DNA from 4 places in the Psychrobacillus sp. FSL K6-4046 genome. Region 2 is predicted to be linked to each of the others. Evidence: riboswitches for the same ligand, from Rfam matches in the RefSeq annotation. Region 2 holds a riboswitch; each other region holds the start of a gene.
The links. Region 2 has a riboswitch for S-adenosylmethionine ahead of MKY09_RS05600 (methionine ABC transporter ATP-binding protein). Riboswitches for the same ligand answer to the same signal wherever they lie in the genome.

Region 1: it holds a riboswitch for S-adenosylmethionine, as region 2 does, so the genes downstream of both, MKY09_RS10410 (MetQ/NlpA family ABC transporter substrate-binding protein) here and MKY09_RS05600 (methionine ABC transporter ATP-binding protein) in region 2, are expected to answer to the same signal.
Region 3: it holds a riboswitch for S-adenosylmethionine, as region 2 does, so the genes downstream of both, metA (homoserine O-succinyltransferase) here and MKY09_RS05600 (methionine ABC transporter ATP-binding protein) in region 2, are expected to answer to the same signal.
Region 4: it holds a riboswitch for S-adenosylmethionine, as region 2 does, so the genes downstream of both, MKY09_RS14130 (ATP-binding cassette domain-containing protein) here and MKY09_RS05600 (methionine ABC transporter ATP-binding protein) in region 2, are expected to answer to the same signal.

The regions. Positions count from the first base shown of each region.
Region 1 is NZ_CP152020.1:2,101,804-2,106,345, reverse strand. It holds partial or broken gene MKY09_RS10425 (alpha-hydroxy-acid oxidizing protein) at 1-308, opposite strand, end outside; gene MKY09_RS10420 (methionine ABC transporter permease) at 369-1,040, opposite strand; gene MKY09_RS10415 (ATP-binding cassette domain-containing protein) at 1,037-2,056, opposite strand; gene MKY09_RS10410 (MetQ/NlpA family ABC transporter substrate-binding protein) at 2,239-3,048, opposite strand; SAM riboswitch class I at 3,142-3,255, opposite strand; gene MKY09_RS10405 (hypothetical protein) at 3,581-4,234, opposite strand; one part of gene MKY09_RS10400 (IS3 family transposase) at 4,391-4,542, shown strand, end outside.
Region 2 is NZ_CP152020.1:1,160,357-1,164,898, reverse strand. It holds gene MKY09_RS05615 (nuclease-related domain-containing protein) at 1-400, opposite strand, end outside; gene MKY09_RS05610 (MetQ/NlpA family ABC transporter substrate-binding protein) at 972-1,775, opposite strand; gene MKY09_RS05605 (methionine ABC transporter permease) at 1,789-2,457, opposite strand; gene MKY09_RS05600 (methionine ABC transporter ATP-binding protein) at 2,450-3,475, opposite strand; SAM riboswitch class I at 3,567-3,671, opposite strand; gene MKY09_RS05595 (thioredoxin family protein) at 3,711-4,031, opposite strand; gene MKY09_RS05590 (toprim domain-containing protein) at 4,042-4,392, opposite strand; gene gcvH (glycine cleavage system protein GcvH) at 4,467-4,542, opposite strand, start outside.
Region 3 is NZ_CP152020.1:2,023,119-2,027,660, reverse strand. It holds gene abc-f (ABC-F type ribosomal protection protein) at 1-1,095, shown strand, start outside; SAM riboswitch class I at 1,180-1,283, shown strand; gene metA (homoserine O-succinyltransferase) at 1,429-2,337, shown strand; gene speD (adenosylmethionine decarboxylase) at 2,791-3,606, shown strand; gene MKY09_RS09995 (DUF5694 domain-containing protein) at 3,818-4,534, shown strand.
Region 4 is NZ_CP152020.1:2,859,279-2,863,820, forward strand. It holds gene MKY09_RS14120 (AzlC family ABC transporter permease) at 1-657, shown strand, start outside; gene MKY09_RS14125 (AzlD domain-containing protein) at 659-967, shown strand; SAM riboswitch class I at 1,561-1,669, shown strand; gene MKY09_RS14130 (ATP-binding cassette domain-containing protein) at 1,818-2,843, shown strand; gene MKY09_RS14135 (methionine ABC transporter permease) at 2,833-3,495, shown strand; gene MKY09_RS14140 (MetQ/NlpA family ABC transporter substrate-binding protein) at 3,507-4,370, shown strand; gene MKY09_RS14145 (M20 family metallopeptidase) at 4,389-4,542, shown strand, end outside.

The DNA.
Region 1 (4,542 bases), 940 kb from region 2:
TGTGCAATTTTATTTACTCCAACTGGAGCGATGAAGAGGGGGTGAGGATACGTTTTACCAAGTATTGTTACTTCGGTATTTAGGGTAGATACATCATTTAAAAATCGTGGAACGATTGAATACTTCGAAAAACTATTTATATTTTTTCGATAGGTTTCTTCTCCACCAGCAGATGATCGAATATAACCAAAGGGACCAGCCTCTAATGCTTCTTTTGCAGCCTTCTCTAATTCGTTAAAGTCAATTGGATACTGTTCATTATTATCTATATTGCCTAATAGTAGGTCATTGTTTTTAGCGTTACTCAACGTATTCACCTCTCATGGAGTACTAGTTTAAAACTTTCTTTATACGAATGGATTTAATAATTAGTCCTTTTTTAATCTTGCAGCTAATCGGTTGCCGAGAGACTGAATGCCTTGAACTAAAATAATTAAGATCACCACTATGACATACATAACGTCCGTTTCATAACGTAAATGTCCATAACGATAAGCTAAATCTCCTAAACCACCAGCGCCGACCATGCCAGCCATAGCAGTTGCTCCTATTAATCCAACCGTTGCAATTGTTAATCCTAATATGATAGATGGTCGGGCCTCTCGCAGCAGCACATGCCATATAATGAACCGTGTTTTGATCCCCATGGCTGTATAAGCTTCAATTACTCCATTTTGAACTTCCAAAAGGGCGGACTCCATCAGACGGGCGATGTAGGGCGCAGTATAAATAACTAGCGGAACGATAACACCTTTCACACCGATGGTCGTACCAACAAGGAATTTCGTAAATGGTAGGATAAAAAATAATAGAATGATAAATGGTATAGAACGAATAACATTTATGAGAAGGTTACTTAACTGGTATACGATTGCATTTTGTAATGCTTGCCCAGGTCTCGTTAAAACAATCAGTATACCTAAGGGAATACCGATTAGGATGGAGATTAATAAAGAAATCCCTACCATTTGGAAAGTTTCTATGGTGGCTTTTCCGATTAATGGGAGCCATTGATTGGTAAATTGTTCAATTCCACTCATGAGTGCACCTCCAAGTTTTCTGTTTCAACACCGCGTTCGTTTAGAAATTGGATTGCAGACTGAACTTGGTCCGGGTCTCCGACTAAATGGATGACAATATTACCCACAATCCCATTTTTCAACTCGATGATATTGGCGGTTAATATATTAGGCTGGACTTCAAATCTTTGGCTAACCTCTGCTATTAAGGGCTTACCAGTGCTTTCTCCAACGAAAGTTAAACGTGTAACAGCACCTGTTACATGGAGCTGAGAAATTAGAGACGAGGATAGATTTCGTTGACTGATTGTGCTTAAAAACTTCTTTGTTGTTGGATGCTTTGGCTTTGTAAAAAGGTTAATCGCAGTGTTTGCTTCGACAACTTCTCCTTTTTCCATTACATACACATGATCACATATTTTTTGAATGACATTCATCTCATGAGTGATTAGTAGAATAGTGATACCCAGCTCTTTATTTATTTTTAATAGCAAATCCAAAATGGAATCAGTAGTTTCAGGATCCAATGCACTTGTTGCTTCATCGCTTAATAGTACTTCGGGTTCCTGTGCAAGGGCTCTAGCTATTGCGACGCGTTGTTTTTGCCCTCCTGAAAGCTGGTTTGGATAGCTTTTATACTTATCAGATAAACCAACTATTTCTAAGTACTTTTCTACTCTACTTTTTACTTCTGTTTTATCATAGCCGAGTAGCTTTAATGGAATGGCAATATTATCATAAACAGTTGCTGTTTTTAGAAGGTTAAATCCTTGAAAGATCATTCCTATTTTATTTCGTACCATACGTAGCTTCGCTGGGGGGAGGGGGGTAATGTTATTGCCGTTTATGTATACTTTTCCGGATGTTGGTTTCTCTAAGAGATTAACACAGCGAATGAGCGTGCTTTTCCCTGCACCGCTATAGCCTATAACCCCATGAATTTCACCTTTTTTTACGTGTATGCTTACATTATTTACAGCCTTTACCGTACTACTTTTACTGTTGAATTCTTTGGTAATATTTTCTAAAACTATCATGAATGATCTTCCTTTCTAAAGAAACGCCGGCAGAGCTATACGCTTGCGTTTTTCTTGATGTCTAGCTTCGGCGCCTTGCCCCTCGGGGTCAAATGGGAAAATACTCCGGTGGCTGTGGACCTGCCTCCTCGCATTTTCCCATTTGCCTGTCGATTAGAGATAGGCGCCTACGCTTTTCTAATTTACCAACCTGCTAGTGCGGAGCCTTGGAATTCTTCTTCAATAAATTCTCTAACTTCGTCGGAATGGTATGCTTTAATGAATTTTTGGATGGCAGGATCATTTTCGTTTTCCTTACGAACAACAATATGGTTAACGTATGGGGAATCAGCTGACTCTAACAAAATTGATTCTTCTCCAGGGTTAATACCAGCTTCTAAAGCATAATTGGAATTGATTGCTGCAGCATCGACCTCACTAAGCTGTTTTACTATTTGCGCTGCCTCTAATTCAACGAATTCAAGGTTTTTAGGGTTTTCTTCAATGTCATGAATAGAAGCATTTCCTTTTTTACCTTCTTTCACTTTGATAAAACCATTTACTTCTAATATGTCTAAAGCTCGTGCACCTTGTGTTGGATCATTCGGTAGTCCAAAGGTAGCTCCATCTGGCAGTTCATCGAAGGATGTATACTTTTCAGAATAAACGCCCATTGGAAGTAAAATAGTCTCAGCGACTGGTACTAGCTCTGTATCATTATTTTCGTTAAATGAGTCAAGAAAAGGTAGAGTTTGATAACTGTTTGCGTCCAAGCTTCCTTCATCAAGGGCAGTGTTTGGAAGTATGAAATCTGAAAAAGCCTTAATCTCAATTTCTAGTCCATCACGTGCTGCAATTTCAGCAACAACCTCAGTAACTTGTTCATGTGGACCTGACGTAACGCCAACAACTAATTTATTTTCATCTAATGGTCCTGATGTAGCATCATCACCACAAGCCGAGAGCAACCCTGTTAATAAAACTCCTGATAACACTAAGCTAAATTTTTTCATTGTAATTCCTCCTGAATATGTATTAATAAAAACGAATAAATATAAAAGCCTCTCTTTCAAAAGAAAGAGAGGCACACAAATATGTATTGTCCTCTCTTATCTTCCAAAACAAAATGTTTTGCAGGATTTAGCACCTTTCTATACTTTTTTAGTATAGATGGTTGCCGAGCTTCAACGGGCCAGTCCCTCAGCTACTCTTGATAAGAGATAATAATCTATTAAGTTTTTCGTTTTTACTATAGAAAGAATTTACTACACTGCTCTATTGAAGTCAATAGATATTTTTATATTTTTATAATTGTTTAGAAAAATTCAAATAGAATATTATATAAATAATTATACAAAAGTGATTTATGTGGAAATACTAAGATGGGAGCATTTAAAAGGTTTACATTTAGCTTTACGCTTTATTTTCATGGTTATGTTAAAGGTAAGGGGTGATTTAAAATTCATATAAAAAGTGAGCTGGAAATGTATCTCCAAGCTCACTTTTTATGTGCATTTTTTTACTAAAGCCCCTTCGGTGACTATTTTAATTCAGTAATGCAAGTTTTGCTCTAGATGGAGTTTCATACTTTACAGTAACTCCATTTAACATGGTATTGTTTTGTACAATATAATACCCACCACCTAGACCATACATGGGAACATATCCATCAAGTGGTTGTTTAGCTGAATACACTCGGAATTCTTCGTTAGGCATTAATTGTCGGATAGGTTCAAGACCAGGTTCGCCACCATCAACACTATTAATTACTTTAAATAAAGTAGTTTCCTTAAGGATTGTAACCTTTCCGATTTGACCTGCTTTAAGTTCCGTTTTTCCCCACATAACTTTTGTAGAAGAATCTACTAATAATGCAAGTTTTGCTTTAGAAGGCGTTTCATACTTTAAAGCACTGTACATATTGACAAACAATCCGTCCCCTAGACCGTATTCTCCTCCGTATATATCTGTACGGAATGTATAGACACGATACTCTCCACCTGCTGGTAACACTTTTCCTCTAGAGCCATCCGCCTTATATGTTGCCACATCTGCGTAAAGTGTTACTTTACCAATCTGACCTTTTTTTAATTCCGTTTTCCCCCACATAACTTGTGTTGATGAAGCTTCTGATGTGATAGTGAAGGAAAATATCGCTACTAAAGTAAATACAATCGCTATAAAAATATTTTTTTTCATTTTTTACCTCCTACAATAATTAACCAATTGTAACATAAATTACATTCATATTTTGAAATAAATTAATATATAGGCTTTGAGTTCTGATGCTAGTATGGATGTATGGACACAAGTTAGTTAAGTCTCTATCCTATAAATAGAGAGGACGTGTCCGGAATGAAACAAAAACGGTATAACCAAGAATTTAAACAAACAATTGTCGAACTCCACAGATCTGGTACACCTGTGAGTAATCTCAGTAGCGAATATGGTATTTCTGAAGTAACTATTTATAAATGGATTAAAACACATTCCCCAATCGAAAACAG
Region 2 (4,542 bases):
AATAGGAATACTCATTTAACTGATTAACGGGGCAAGGGTACTTTTTAATCTCGCCATTATCTTTGGTTTGTATTAATTGAGAAGGATTCACTTTAAATTCGAGCGATCCAATAATGTTTTTTATTTCAAGAATAACTGCACCAAAAGGGGTTAGTAATAGAAAATCAATTTCAAATAACTTTTCCGTACGCAGCATTACCTTATGTAATAAGAAATAATTATAAGGTAAACGCATCCTCTCCAATTCTCTATAAACCATTTCCTCGCCATAATCACCTGCCATCGTTGTCTGTATTTCTGTGGCTAGCTTGGGATAAAACGGGTGCCTCAAAGGTAGTCGATTCAATAATAATCTCATTGCTTTCAGTTGTTCCGATTCCGCATATTTTTTGATAATCAATAGTCATCACCTCAATTTTAGATTAGCAAAATTACCTTAAGAAAGATACCATTAATTTGGTAATTAAACCTATTTGTGATGAAACATTTAAGAGAGTATATGTAGGTTTTTATGGGTTCGATCGAGGGATTAGTTTAACTGGTTTATGGGCGGTTCTGACGTTTATGGGCACTTTTCTTTCATTTATGGGTCAGTTTCAACTGGTTTATGGGCGCTTTCACACCCTTTATGGGACACTTTGCACTAGTTTACGGGCGATCCTCGCGTTTATGGGCGCTTTTCTTTCATTTATAGGTTAATTCCAACTGATTTATGGGCGCTTTCACACCCTTTATGGGACACTTTCCGCTAGCTTATGGGCGGTTCTCACGTTTATGGGCGCTTTTCTTTCATTTATGGGTCAGTTTCAACTGGTTTATGGGCGCTTTCACACCCTTTATGGGACACTTTCCGTTAGTTTACGGGCGGTTCTCACGTTTACGGGCTTTCTCCCCCTTAACCCACACCTCTCCCACCCCACAAAAAAAAAGCAAGCACACCAGGTGCTTGCTTCACTCTACAACTATATCAATTATTTCACCGGAACTACTGCTCCGCCCCATTCTTCTAAGATGAAATCTTGAATTTCTTTGGATTGTAGTGCTTCTACTAGTGCTTTGATGCGCTCGTCTTTTTCGTCACCTGCGTTTACCGCTACTAGGTTTACGTATGGAGATTCTGAGTCTTCAATTGCGATTGCATCCTCTAGTGGATTTAAGCCAGCATCGATTGCGTAGTTGGAGTTGATTAGCAATGCGTCGCCTTCATTGTTTTCATATAGCTGAACCATTAAAGCAGCTTCGTAGTTTGGATCGAATTCTAGGTTTTTCGGGTTGTCTATAATGTCATCAATTTCTGCTTTTGTTTTATCTATTCCCTCAGCAAGTGTAATTAGCCCTTCTGCTTCTAGCATTGCTAGCACACGGCCATGGTCAGCAACCGAATTACTCATTAGGATCGTTGCTCCTTCAGGAAGCTCTTCAATCGAATCATACTTTTGAGAGTAAAGACCAATCGGCTCGATATGGATGCCACCAGCATTTACGAAGTCATAGTCGAAATCATTCATTTGTGATTCTAGATAAGGAGCATGTTGAAAATAATTGGCATCTAGGTCGCCATTATTTAAGTCTTTATTTGGTAGTACGTAATCTTGGTACGTTTCAATTTGAAGCTCAATGCCTTGTTCTTCTAAAATAGGTACTACCTGCTCTAAAATTTCTGCGTGCGGTACGTTAGAGGCACCAACAACTAATTTGTCGCTATCCTCATCACCACAAGCAGCAAGCGTTAATGCACTAACAGATAATAAAACCCCAGCCAATAATTTTTTCATTTTCAATCTCTCCCTATCTTTTATCAATTTTTGTAGTAATAATATCGCCAATCCATTGTAGAATAAAGACGATGATTAATATTAAAATAGTAGCAATAAGCGTTACATCTCCGCGTCCACGTTGGAATCCATCTAAAAATGCTAGATTCCCAAGTCCTCCAGCTCCAATAATTCCCGCCATTGCTGTATAACCAACTAGTGATATACAAGTTACGGTAATACCAGATACTAAGGCTGGCATCGATTCTGGCAATAAAACCTTCCAAATGATTGTAGAGGTTTTAGCACCCATCGATTTAGCTGCCTCTAAAACACCCTTGTCGATTTCTCGTAGTGCGATTAAAACCATACGGGCATAAAATGGAGCCGCTCCAATTACTAATGCAGGGATGGCCGCATTCGGACCACGCATCGATCCCGTCAACAACGTTGTAAATGGTATCAACAAAATGATTAAAATAATAAACGGAATAGAACGGAAAATATTGACTACTCCACTGGTCAACCAGTTTGCTATTTTATTTGCCCATGCTTGGTGTGGGCTTGTCAAAAATAATAATAGTCCTAAAATTAGTCCAAAGATTGCTGTTAGGACTGTAGAAATTGCAGTCATATAAAGGGTTTCTATAGTGGCTTCCCACATTTTAGGCCAATCAACATTTGGAAATAACGATTCAATCATTGTTGATCACCTCAGTTTTAACTTTTTGCGAGTGGATAAATTGAATGGCATCTTCCACCGCTTGTTCATTTCCATCGATTTGCAGGATTAGTGTCCCGAACGCTCCACTTTTCGTGTGAGAGATATTCCCTTGGACAATGTTTACCTCTAAATCGAACTGTTTGATTAATCTCGAAAGAATTGGTTGCTCTGTAGTATCTCCAACGAAAACGAGCTTAACTAGCTTGCCGTTTGGATAAAGCTTAACTAGGTTTTGAATGGTTTGAATTGGCTCTTTAGAATCTGAAATTTGAGAAACGAAACGCTTTGTAATAGGCTGTTGTGGCTTTTGGAATACCTCAAGCACATCTCCCTCTTCTACAACTTGCCCATTTTCCATAACCGCTACTCGGTTACAGATCTTTTGAATAACTTGCATCTCATGGGTGATTAACACAATGGTTAATCCTAGTTTTTCATTAATGCTTACGAGCAAGTCTAAAATGGAGTCGGTTGTTTCAGGGTCAAGAGCTGATGTTGCCTCATCACAAAGCAATACCTCTGGACCATTAGCCAACGCTCTTGCAATTCCTACGCGTTGCTTTTGTCCTCCAGATAATTGAGATGGGTAAGAGTCTCCTCTTCCTTCCAATCCAACAAGGCTTAAAAGCTCCTCTACTCTAGCTTTTCTTTTTTCCTTTGGAACTCCTGCAATTTCTAATGGGAATGCTATATTTTCAGCGACTGTTCGCGACCATAGTAAATTGAAATGCTGGAAGATCATGCTTACTTTTTGACGAAAGCTTCGAAGCTTGTCCTCATTAATAGATGTAATTTCCTGGCCATTCACTGTAATATGACCGTCAGATGGCTTTTCTAGCCCATTCAACAAACGTATTAGCGTACTCTTGCCCGCTCCGCTGTATCCAATAATCCCGAAAATTTCTCCACGCTGTATGTCCAGATTTACACTATCAACTGCAACGATTTCTCCTTGCTTTGTAATAAATCTTTTCGAAACTTCTTTTAAACTAATCAAGTAAATCTGACCACCTTTCCTAATAAAAAACCCCTTCTGCAAAAGAGCAGAAGGGGTGTATGTTATCTATTTAAAATAACGTTCATCCATTCTCTCATTTCCCAAAGCTATAGCTTTGCGTGACTTGGCACCATTTCACTTTCATGACGGTTGCCGGGCTTCAAAGGGCACTTCCCTCCACCTCTCTTAATAAGAGCGACACTATTAAATTGTGTTTTCAACATAACGAATATTATCATAGGTTTCCATCTTCGTCAATAGCCTTTATTGTTTCCAATAAGTAAGGAACTGATTGAAAAGCATAGATTTTCTTTTCCACTTTCCCATGTTTTGTAATAAGAAGACAAGGGACGCTTTCAATTTCCTGTTCTATCGCCAAATCACCTAGAAAATTAATATTTGCCTGACCAATTGGATAGGTAACCATTTCTTTAATAACATTCATCATTTTACTTGCTACCTGACACGTTCCACACATAGGCGTATAGATATAAAACAAGGTAAGTGTTGAATTGTTTTTAGCGCTATCCCATTGTTCTCTAGTCCATTCATTCATACACATCATCCTAAGGTAAAAATTCTTTTTTCACCTTAATATTAACACGTTTTAATATAGATGCCAAAACCTTCGCCGGTGTGTTTGCTACTTCGCCATACGTCGGGTTCGTATACAAATGAATTGCCTCTGGATACTCCTTCCTAACGACCGATCGAATTTGTTCCCCGGATTTGTCTGCATCTAGAAAAGCATAAATCGGCAAGCCATCATAAGGGCTTAATAGCTCCTCCAATTTTACATCGGATATCGTTCCATTAGTACATATAATTTCTGGAGATTCATCGAGAAGGCTTAATAATTGCAGCTTATCAGACCTACCCTCAACGATAATAATTTTATCACTAAATACATGTGCCATTTAGCTTCTCTCCCAACTTATCCTTTCCTTTATTATATGAAAAAAACGCCGATTATTAACCGGCGTTTTCATTATTACTCTGCTATTAATTCTTCGTACTTTTCAGGAGATAATAAGCTGTCCACTTCTGATACGTCAGAAGGCTCAACC
Region 3 (4,542 bases), 860 kb from region 2:
CAGTATGAGGAGCAACAAAAAAAGATAAAGAAAATGAGAGAAGCAATAAAGAGGTTAAGGATTTGGGCTAACCAAGCAGTTCCTCCAAATGCGAGTTTACACCGTCAGGCGAGGAATATGGAACGGGCATTAGAGCGGATGGAAAAGGTTCGTAAACCTCTAATAGATCCTAAGAAAATGAGTCTATCTTTTGACGCGGCACCCCGAAGCGGAAAAGAAGTTGTCATAATGGAAGAGGCTTTCAAAAGCTTTGGTGAAAAAATGTTATTAAACAGTGCAGAGCTTCATGTATATTGGAAGGACCGTCTTGCAATCGTTGGTAGGAATGGAACGGGTAAAACTACCATTTTGAATATTCTTAGAGGAGTAGAGTTAATAGATTCGGGTGAAGCTCGATTTGGTAGTAATGTGCGCCATGGATATCTTTCTCAACATTTCGAAATAACAGATCCAAAAGCTCGCTTAATAGATATTTTTAGAGCAGAAGTAAATGTGGCAGAAGGAGAGGCTCGACACATTTTAGCGAAGTTTATGTTCTATGGGGCGGATGTTTTTAAAAGAATTGCTGATTTAAGCGGAGGAGAAAGAATGCGACTCCGTCTTGCTCAGCTAATGCATCAAGACATAAATTGTCTCATATTAGATGAGCCAACGAATCATCTTGATATTGATTCACGAGAAGTATTAGAGGAAGCGCTAGATGATTTTACAGGGACTATTATTGCTGTATCTCACGATAGATATTTTCTAAATAAACTATTTCCAAGGACTGCTTGGCTAGAGCATGGCGAGCTTACCACATTTGAAGGCCCTTACGAATGGGCAAGGGAAAAATGGAATGAGTTTTGCTCGAAAGAAAATACTAGGAAAGAAATAATCAATCAGCCATTAAAAGAAGCAACACCTGCCAAACAACAAAAGGAAATTCCTTTGGAAAAGCGAATAAGTGAGCTCGAAAATGTTATAGGTGAGCTAACTAAACAAATTAGCATAGAGAATGATTGGGAAAATTATGAGGCATTAAGCTTGGAAAAACTTCGGGTAGAGGAGCAATTGGAGCAATTATTGGAGAAATGGCTAGATTTAGCAGAATGACCCGAATACTTTTCAAAATGGGTTGATATAAGTAATAGAGCGTGCTAATATAACTTATTAACGAATAATTTAAATAATTTAATATTCTTATCAAGAGAAGTGGAGGGATTAGGCCCTGTGATACTTCGGCAACCTCTGTTGTACAGAAAGGTGCTAATTCCTAACAAGACGATCTTGGAAGATAAGAGCTAGTTAGCAAATTCCTGCCTCTCTTTTCTTACATGGAAAGAGAGGTATTTATTTTAATAATTGCCTTGCTCCTGTTCGATTTCCTACTTAGTTTGAGGCGAAATCACAGGTGCTCTTGCACATTTCATTGGGAGGGGAAAGTCATTGCCTATCAATATTCCGAAACAATTACCTGCAGCTAAGCTGTTAAAAGAAGAGAAAATTTTTCTCATGGATCAAGAGCGTGCTTACAAGCAGGACATCCGTCCACTTAACATTATTATTTTTAATCTAATGCCTGAGAAGGAAAAAACGGAGCTTCAGCTATTAAGGCTTCTGGGGAATACCCCAATACAAGTGAATATAACCTTTATGAATACAGCGACGCATGAATCCAAGAATGCCAGCAAAACCCATTTGGATACTTTCTACACGACATTTGATCAAATAAGAGAAAAAAAGTTTGATGGGATGATTATCACTGGTGCTCCAGTAGAACAGTTGCCATTTGAGGAGGTCGATTACTGGAATGAAATGAAGGAAATAATGGAATGGTCTAAATCAAATGTTACCTCCACCTTACATATTTGTTGGGGCGCGCAGGCTGCACTGTATTATCATTTTGGTATAGATAAATTCACACTTTCTCGTAAATGCTCGGGAGTGTATCGGCATATATTAACTGACCAAGTGGAGAATTTAATAAGAGGATTTAATGAAGAGTTTAATGCTCCCGTATCTCGTTACACTTCTGTATCTGAAGAAGAAATAGAAAAGCATGAGCGACTAACTATTTTATCCACTTCGGAGGAAGCAGGTGTGTTTCTTGTAAAATCGAACGACAATAAAATGGTGATGGTCACTGGTCATTTAGAGTATGATGCGCACACATTAGCAGAGGAATATCATAGAGACATAACTAAAGGAATAGATATTGAGATGCCCAAATACTATTTCCCAAATAATAATCCCTCTAATAAGCCATTAAATACATGGAGGGCACATACACATTTATTATTTTCTAATTGGTTGAATTACTATGTTTATCAGGCTACTCCTTATAACTGGGAGTAAATAGAAAAATTATATATGAGTCAATTTCATAAAAAGCATTTTAAAGATTAAAAGTGAACATTATATATATTGATTGCAGCGGAGGGCGGCGACGTAAGCAGGGATGAGTGAGACAGATAAAAACGTTACAACCACGTGCGAAAGCGATGGGTGATGGCTTATCACTCACGCCACGGAAAGCGTCCGCGATATGAGCGAAAGTCAATTCTACTTTATTATTAAAAATCATATAAATTTTATTGTTCTCTTTTAATTGTTCGTGTTTTTCTATAAAAACAGGAATTTTGAAATTGACACATATAAACTCCTGTTTTAATATTCAGGAGTTTTTTATTGATTTTAGTTTTATTTATTCAAATATTAGGGAAGACAAAATTGAAGAGACATTGTATTTTGTGGATACACATATCTATAAAAGTATGATTTTCAATTATTGGAAGTGGGGTTATGTCTATGAGTTTGACACCAAAACAAAGAATCGAGTTACATGGTTTTAATAATCTGACGAAAACACTAAGTTTTAATATGTATGATATTTGTTATACAAGGACGAAGGAAGAAAGGGAAAAATATATTGAATACATTGATGAGCAATATAACGCTGAGCGTCTAACCAATATATTAACAAAAGTGTCCGAAATTATAGAAGCGAATATTTTAAACATAGCGCAACAGGACTACGAGCCCCAGGGTGCAAGTGTGACCATTTTAGTGTCAGAAGGACCCGTGGATCAAACACCGATAGAATCATTTAAGCAATCCCCTGGGCCTATACCAGAGGTCGTTCTTGGTCATCTAGACAAAAGTCATATTACCGTTCATACGTATCCTGAATATCATCCAGATGAAGGGATTAGTACGTTTCGAGCAGACATAGACATTTCGACTTGCGGAGAAATATCGCCCTTAAAAGCTCTAAACTATCTAATACATTCCTTCGAAACCGATGTAATGGTCATGGATTACCGAGTGAGGGGATTCACGAGAGACGTGAAGGGTCATAAATTATTCATTGACCACGATATTAATTCCATTCAAAATTATATTCCGAATGCCTTGCAGGAATATTACCATATGATTGATGTGAATGTTTATCAGGAAAATATTTTTCATACCAAATGTAAGCTGAAACAATTTGATTTGAATAACTACCTCTTTGGTTACAAGGAAGACGAGCTATCCAATGAAGAGAAAATCTCTATCACCAAAAAGCTTAAAACAGAAATGGATGAAATTTTTTACGCCAAAAACATGACACGAACCGAATAATATTAAGCTCTAAGTATCATGTTAAATCGTTCAAAATGAAGATAAAATCATCTAGAATAGCAGAGCAATTCGCATAGAATTTGCTCTGTTTTTTATTTTTCGTCTTCTTACCTTTATTCCTTTATATGGGAAAATAATAGAAAATTATGTTAACTCTGCGAGGTGTTAATGAAATTAATTTTAACCTATTGGGAGAGGATGATAATTAAAAATGACCAAAATCATGGTATTAGGGACATTTCATATGGGAAATACTTCTGATTTATACAGTGTAGACACGGATAACTTACGATCTACTAAAAGGCAAGAGGAGATAAGAAAAGTTGTAGATGCTATAAAAGAATTCCATCCTAACAAAATTGCATTAGAAGTTGAAAAAGAAAAAAATCACTTATTAAACGAAGAGTATCATCAATATTTAAATAATGAACTAGAGCTAGCAATAGATGAAATACATCAGTTTGGTTTTCGAGCGGCAGCGGAGTTAAAACACGAAGAGGTATATGCGATAGATTGGATAGAGAACGTTGGAAATCGATCAATCGGAGAAGTTCTGAATTGGGTAGAAAAAGAACAAACAGAGGTTTTTCAATTAATAGATACTTATCGTTCTAAGCTCATACTCCCACTAGGTGAAAAAAGGATAGATGAGCTAATTAGAAGCCTAAACGAAGAGAAATACATAAAAAAGCAACATGAAATGTATATGCATATTGCTCGTATAGGTCGGGGGAGCGACTATGTGGGGATTGATTGGATGAGATGGTGGTACCAACGGAATCTTATTTTGTTTGCAAACCTCGCTGAAATCTCCTCTTCGAATGATCGGGTACTTTTGATAATAGGAGCAGCTCATGTCCATTTGGTAGCTCAATTTTTAAAAGAAAGTGGACTATTTGAAATTGTTTCGGTTAGTGAGTTTCTTTAGATTTGTAT
Region 4 (4,542 bases), 1.7 Mb from region 2:
GGTTATTTTCCCGTGGCTCTCACCTTTGGCCTATTAGCAAAAACCTCAGGATTGTCTCTTCTGGAGGCAACCGCCATGAGCATATTTGTTTACGCTGGAGCAGCCCAATATATGTCCTTAACGCTTATTACAAAAGGGGTAGACCCTATATTAATTGTATTAAATACTTTTGTAGTGAATATCCGTCACTTTCTTATGACGGCATCACTCAATGAAAAGATGCAAAGCGAGAAACGATGGATTAAAGGCATTTATGCATTTGGGATAACGGACGAAGCCTTTTCGGTTCTTGCTACTAAAAAAGGCGAGAAAATTTCCACCCCGTTTGCATTTGGTGTCGTGATTATTGCCTATAGTAGCTGGGTTGTCTTCACTGCAATTGGTCATGCGATTGGTGCAAACCTCCCTGCTTTTTTAAAAGCAGCGATGGCTATAGCTTTATATGCCATGTTCATAGGATTACTAGTCCCGTCTATGAAGGGTAACCGAAAAGTAGTGATGCTAGCCCTCATTTCTGCTGTGATTAATGCTTTTTTTTACTGGACTAGCTTACTTTCTACTGGATGGTCTATATTAGTCGCAACGCTTGCTTCTTCTATTCTAGTTGAAATCATCTATGCAAGAAAACAAAAAAGCTTGCCAAAAGGAGTGTTATAAATTGGGTAGTTGGTATTGGTGGATGCTCTTTGGCATGGCAGTTGTTACTTACATTCCTCGGGCATTTCCTTTAACATTTTTGGAAGGCAAGGAACTGCCACCTGTTCTTTCAGGTATATTACGTAATATACCTTTTGCTGTTTTAGGAGCATTAATATTTCCAGCAGTTTTATACATACAAGAAGGCGATATATTATTTGGTTTTATAGGCGCTATCATTGCTTTTACTCTCGCCTTTTTATTTCAAAATGTGATGGTTGTCGTCCTTGGAACAGTTGGTTTTTTAGCAGTTTATAGCCTCTTTATATAAAGGTTTAACTTCTTTAAAAATTTTATTTATTAAAGCTATGTTAAAGTTATTGGCTTATTTGGACTAACAATTCTTATTTATAGTGACTGTAAACATATTCAAATGACTATCAAATAAATTATGAAATTGGGGTTGGCAACAGTTTTTTTGCTTTGTTTATGCAAGTAAATTTATAATCAATATATCGATGTATCAAGGATGTTCCTATTTATTGATTGGAGCGCCAGACGGCGACTCCAGTGGGATGAGTGAGACAGATAAGACATCACAACCACGCGCGCAAGCGATGGGTGATGGCTTATCGCTCACCCCACGGAAAGCGTCCGGTTGGCGCGGAAATCAATTCAACTCTCTGATTTATAGATTTCTTTTGTATGCATCATAAATCACCCCTACTCTTTAACATAGCCTTATAGCTCATCCATGAATATAAAACTATGTTATTTATTATTTTTTTGAGCCCTTCAAAAATTTATATTCAATTAATCAATTAAGTGGTTCAAATTACCCTATTTTTAAAAACCTCTTGACGGTTATGTTTTTATTGTTTAAAGTTTAAAACAATTCTTACAACAATTAAATAGCACATCACTTTCTTATCTAGAGAAACCGAGGGATCAGGCCCTATGACGTTTCGGCAACAGGTTCAAATCTTTGAATACTGTGCCAACTCCTGCAAGCGCACTGCTTGAAAGATGAGAAAAGTTGGCTTTTTCGTAAATTTTGGAGAGCTTTCTTTTTCTTATCGTTTTTAGATAAGAACAAGGAAGCTCTCTTTTTCTCGTGATAGAAAGGTAGATGACTATCCTTTGTCTGTAACGAACCAATGATGTATGAGGAGGTAATTTGAATGATCGAGTTTAAAAATGTTTCCAAGACCTTTCGTCTTGGCAAGCGGGAGGTGCATGCAGTAAAAGATGTTTCTCTAAAAATAAAAGAAGGTGAGATATTTGGCATTATAGGATTTAGTGGTGCAGGAAAGAGTACGCTGCTTCGACTAGTTAATATGCTGGAACGTCCTTCTGCAGGCTCTGTATTTATTCAGAATATCGATGTCAAATCATTGACTTCCAAACAGTTACGAGCAAGACGAAGAAATATTGGAATGATTTTTCAAAACTTTAACTTGTTCCACTCTCGCACAGTTGGCGGAAATATTGCTTACCCTCTAAAGCTAGCAGGCTTGAGTAAAAATGAAATTACAAAAAGGGTGAACGAACTTCTTAGCTTTGTCGGGCTCTCTGATAAAGAGAAAGATTATCCAAGCCAGTTGTCTGGTGGTCAAAAACAACGTGTTGGTATTGCTCGGGCACTTGCTACCTCACCTGATATTCTCATTTGTGACGAAGCAACTTCTGCATTGGATCCAGAAACTACTGCAGAAATCCTTCGCTTACTTAAAAAGGTGAATAAGGAATTTGGAATTACCATTTTGTTAATCACACATGAAATGCACGTCATTCAGTCCATTTGCGATCGAGTAGCTGTCATGGAAAATGGAGAGGTTATTGAATCAGGAGACGTATTCGATGTATTTACTGATCCACAGCATCTTACCTCTCAGCGCTTTATACGATCTGTGCAACAGGATTTACCTTCTCCTCAAATCTTAGAGGATTGGCGTTCTCGAGGAGGCAACGGCTTTTATCGAGTAATCTTCAAGGGCGACGTAACAAATAAAGCCATTTTATCTCAAGTAACTCAGAAGCATCGCATTCATTTCAATATTGTTTATGGTTCTATACGAGAGTTACAGGAAAGGCTTTTTGGAGATTTAATCGTGTCTTTTGAAGGCGACACCGTGGCAATTCAAAGTGCCATTAATGAGCTAGAGACAATCGTTGACATTCAGGAGGTGGCAAAGCATGAAGGTTGATTGGAGTACTTTCTGGCCGAGGATTGTAGAAGCAACAGGAGAAACCATTATTATGGTGATTGCCACTCTTATCTTTGGTTCTATTTTAGGAATAACGATTGGTCTTCTATTATTTGTAACACGAGAAAGAAACATTTTAGAAAATAAAATTGTATTTCAGGTGTTGAACATCTTGATTAATATTATTCGACCAATTCCCTTTATCATCTTTTTAGTAGCCATCTCGCAGCTCACTAGATTAGTAATGGGATCTACGATTGGTACTGCGGCCGCCATTTTTCCAATGACAATCGTCGCCAGCTTCTCTATTGCTCGAGTAGTTGAAAATAACTTAGTGAGTATAGATCCCGGAGTAATTGAAGCGGCTCAAGCAATGGGTGCTAGTCCATTACGGATTATATTCACAGTTTTAATACCAGAAGCATTAGGACCTCTTATTCTCGGTTTAACCTTTATAACTGTTAGCTTAATAGACTTTTCTGCTGTGGCAGGAACAGTCGGTGGAGGCGGACTCGGTCATATAGCAATGACCTATGGATATCAGCGTTTCGACGGAAGTGTTATGCTCGTAACCGTTATAATACTCATCGTTTTAGTTCAGCTTGCCCAGTGGTTAGGAAATGCATTATCTAAAAAATTCATCAGACGATAAGGAGAATAGATATGAAAAAAATTAGTTTATTAGTCATTGCTCTTTTGGCAGCAATAGTCTTAGCAGCTTGTAACGACTCTTCAGCTGCTTCAGACAAGGATACAGTTAAGGTGAAAATTGGTGTGAATGGCTCTGATGGTGCCCAATGGCCAGTTTTAAAAGAGAAAGCAGCTAAAGAAGGAATTGAAATTGAGTTAATCGAGTTTGCAGACTACACTTTACCCAATAATGCCTTAGCACAGGGAGATATCGATTTAAATGCCTTCCAGCATATTTCCTTCCTTTCTCAATATGTAAAAGAAAGCGGAAATGACCTTGTTCCAATTGGTTCAACCATGTTTGCTCCTCTTGGCGTTTATTCAGAAAAAATTAAAGACATCAGTGAAATCAAAAAAGGCGATAAAATTGCTATTCCAGATGATCCATCTAACCAGGCTCGTGCACTTCGTTTGTTAGAGTCTGCTGATTTAATCACCCTTTCAGACAGCTTCGGGCTTTTTGGAGATCCAAGCGGCATTGTAGAAAACCCATTGAACTTAGATATTATTCCAATGGTTGCCCAACAAACACCACGAGTGCTGCCGGACGTTACTGCTTCTATCATCAACAATGGCGTTGCAGGTCAAGCAGGATTCTCACCTGGTGAGGACCCTATATATAAAGAAGAAGGAAAGGATGAATCCATCTATCCTTATGTCAACACAATAGTAGCCCGTGGAGAAGATAAAAATAACGAAACATACACACGTATTGTCGAATTATATCAAGAAGAAGATATCCAGAAAGTTATCACCGAGGATACAAAAGGCGGATCCGCTTTAGTAATTTTAACGCAGGAACAACTAGATCAAACATTTGAAGATCTAATCAAATAAAAAATAGGAGGAATACAGATGAGTATTGTAAAAGAACCAAAGGAATTATTGCTAAAGTCAATTGAGGAAAACAAAGAATTATACGTGCAGGTCAGTCAGGAAATCCATAATAACCCTGAAATCGGCAACCAGGAGTTCTTCGCTAGTGCAAAACATGTAAAGCTACTACGTG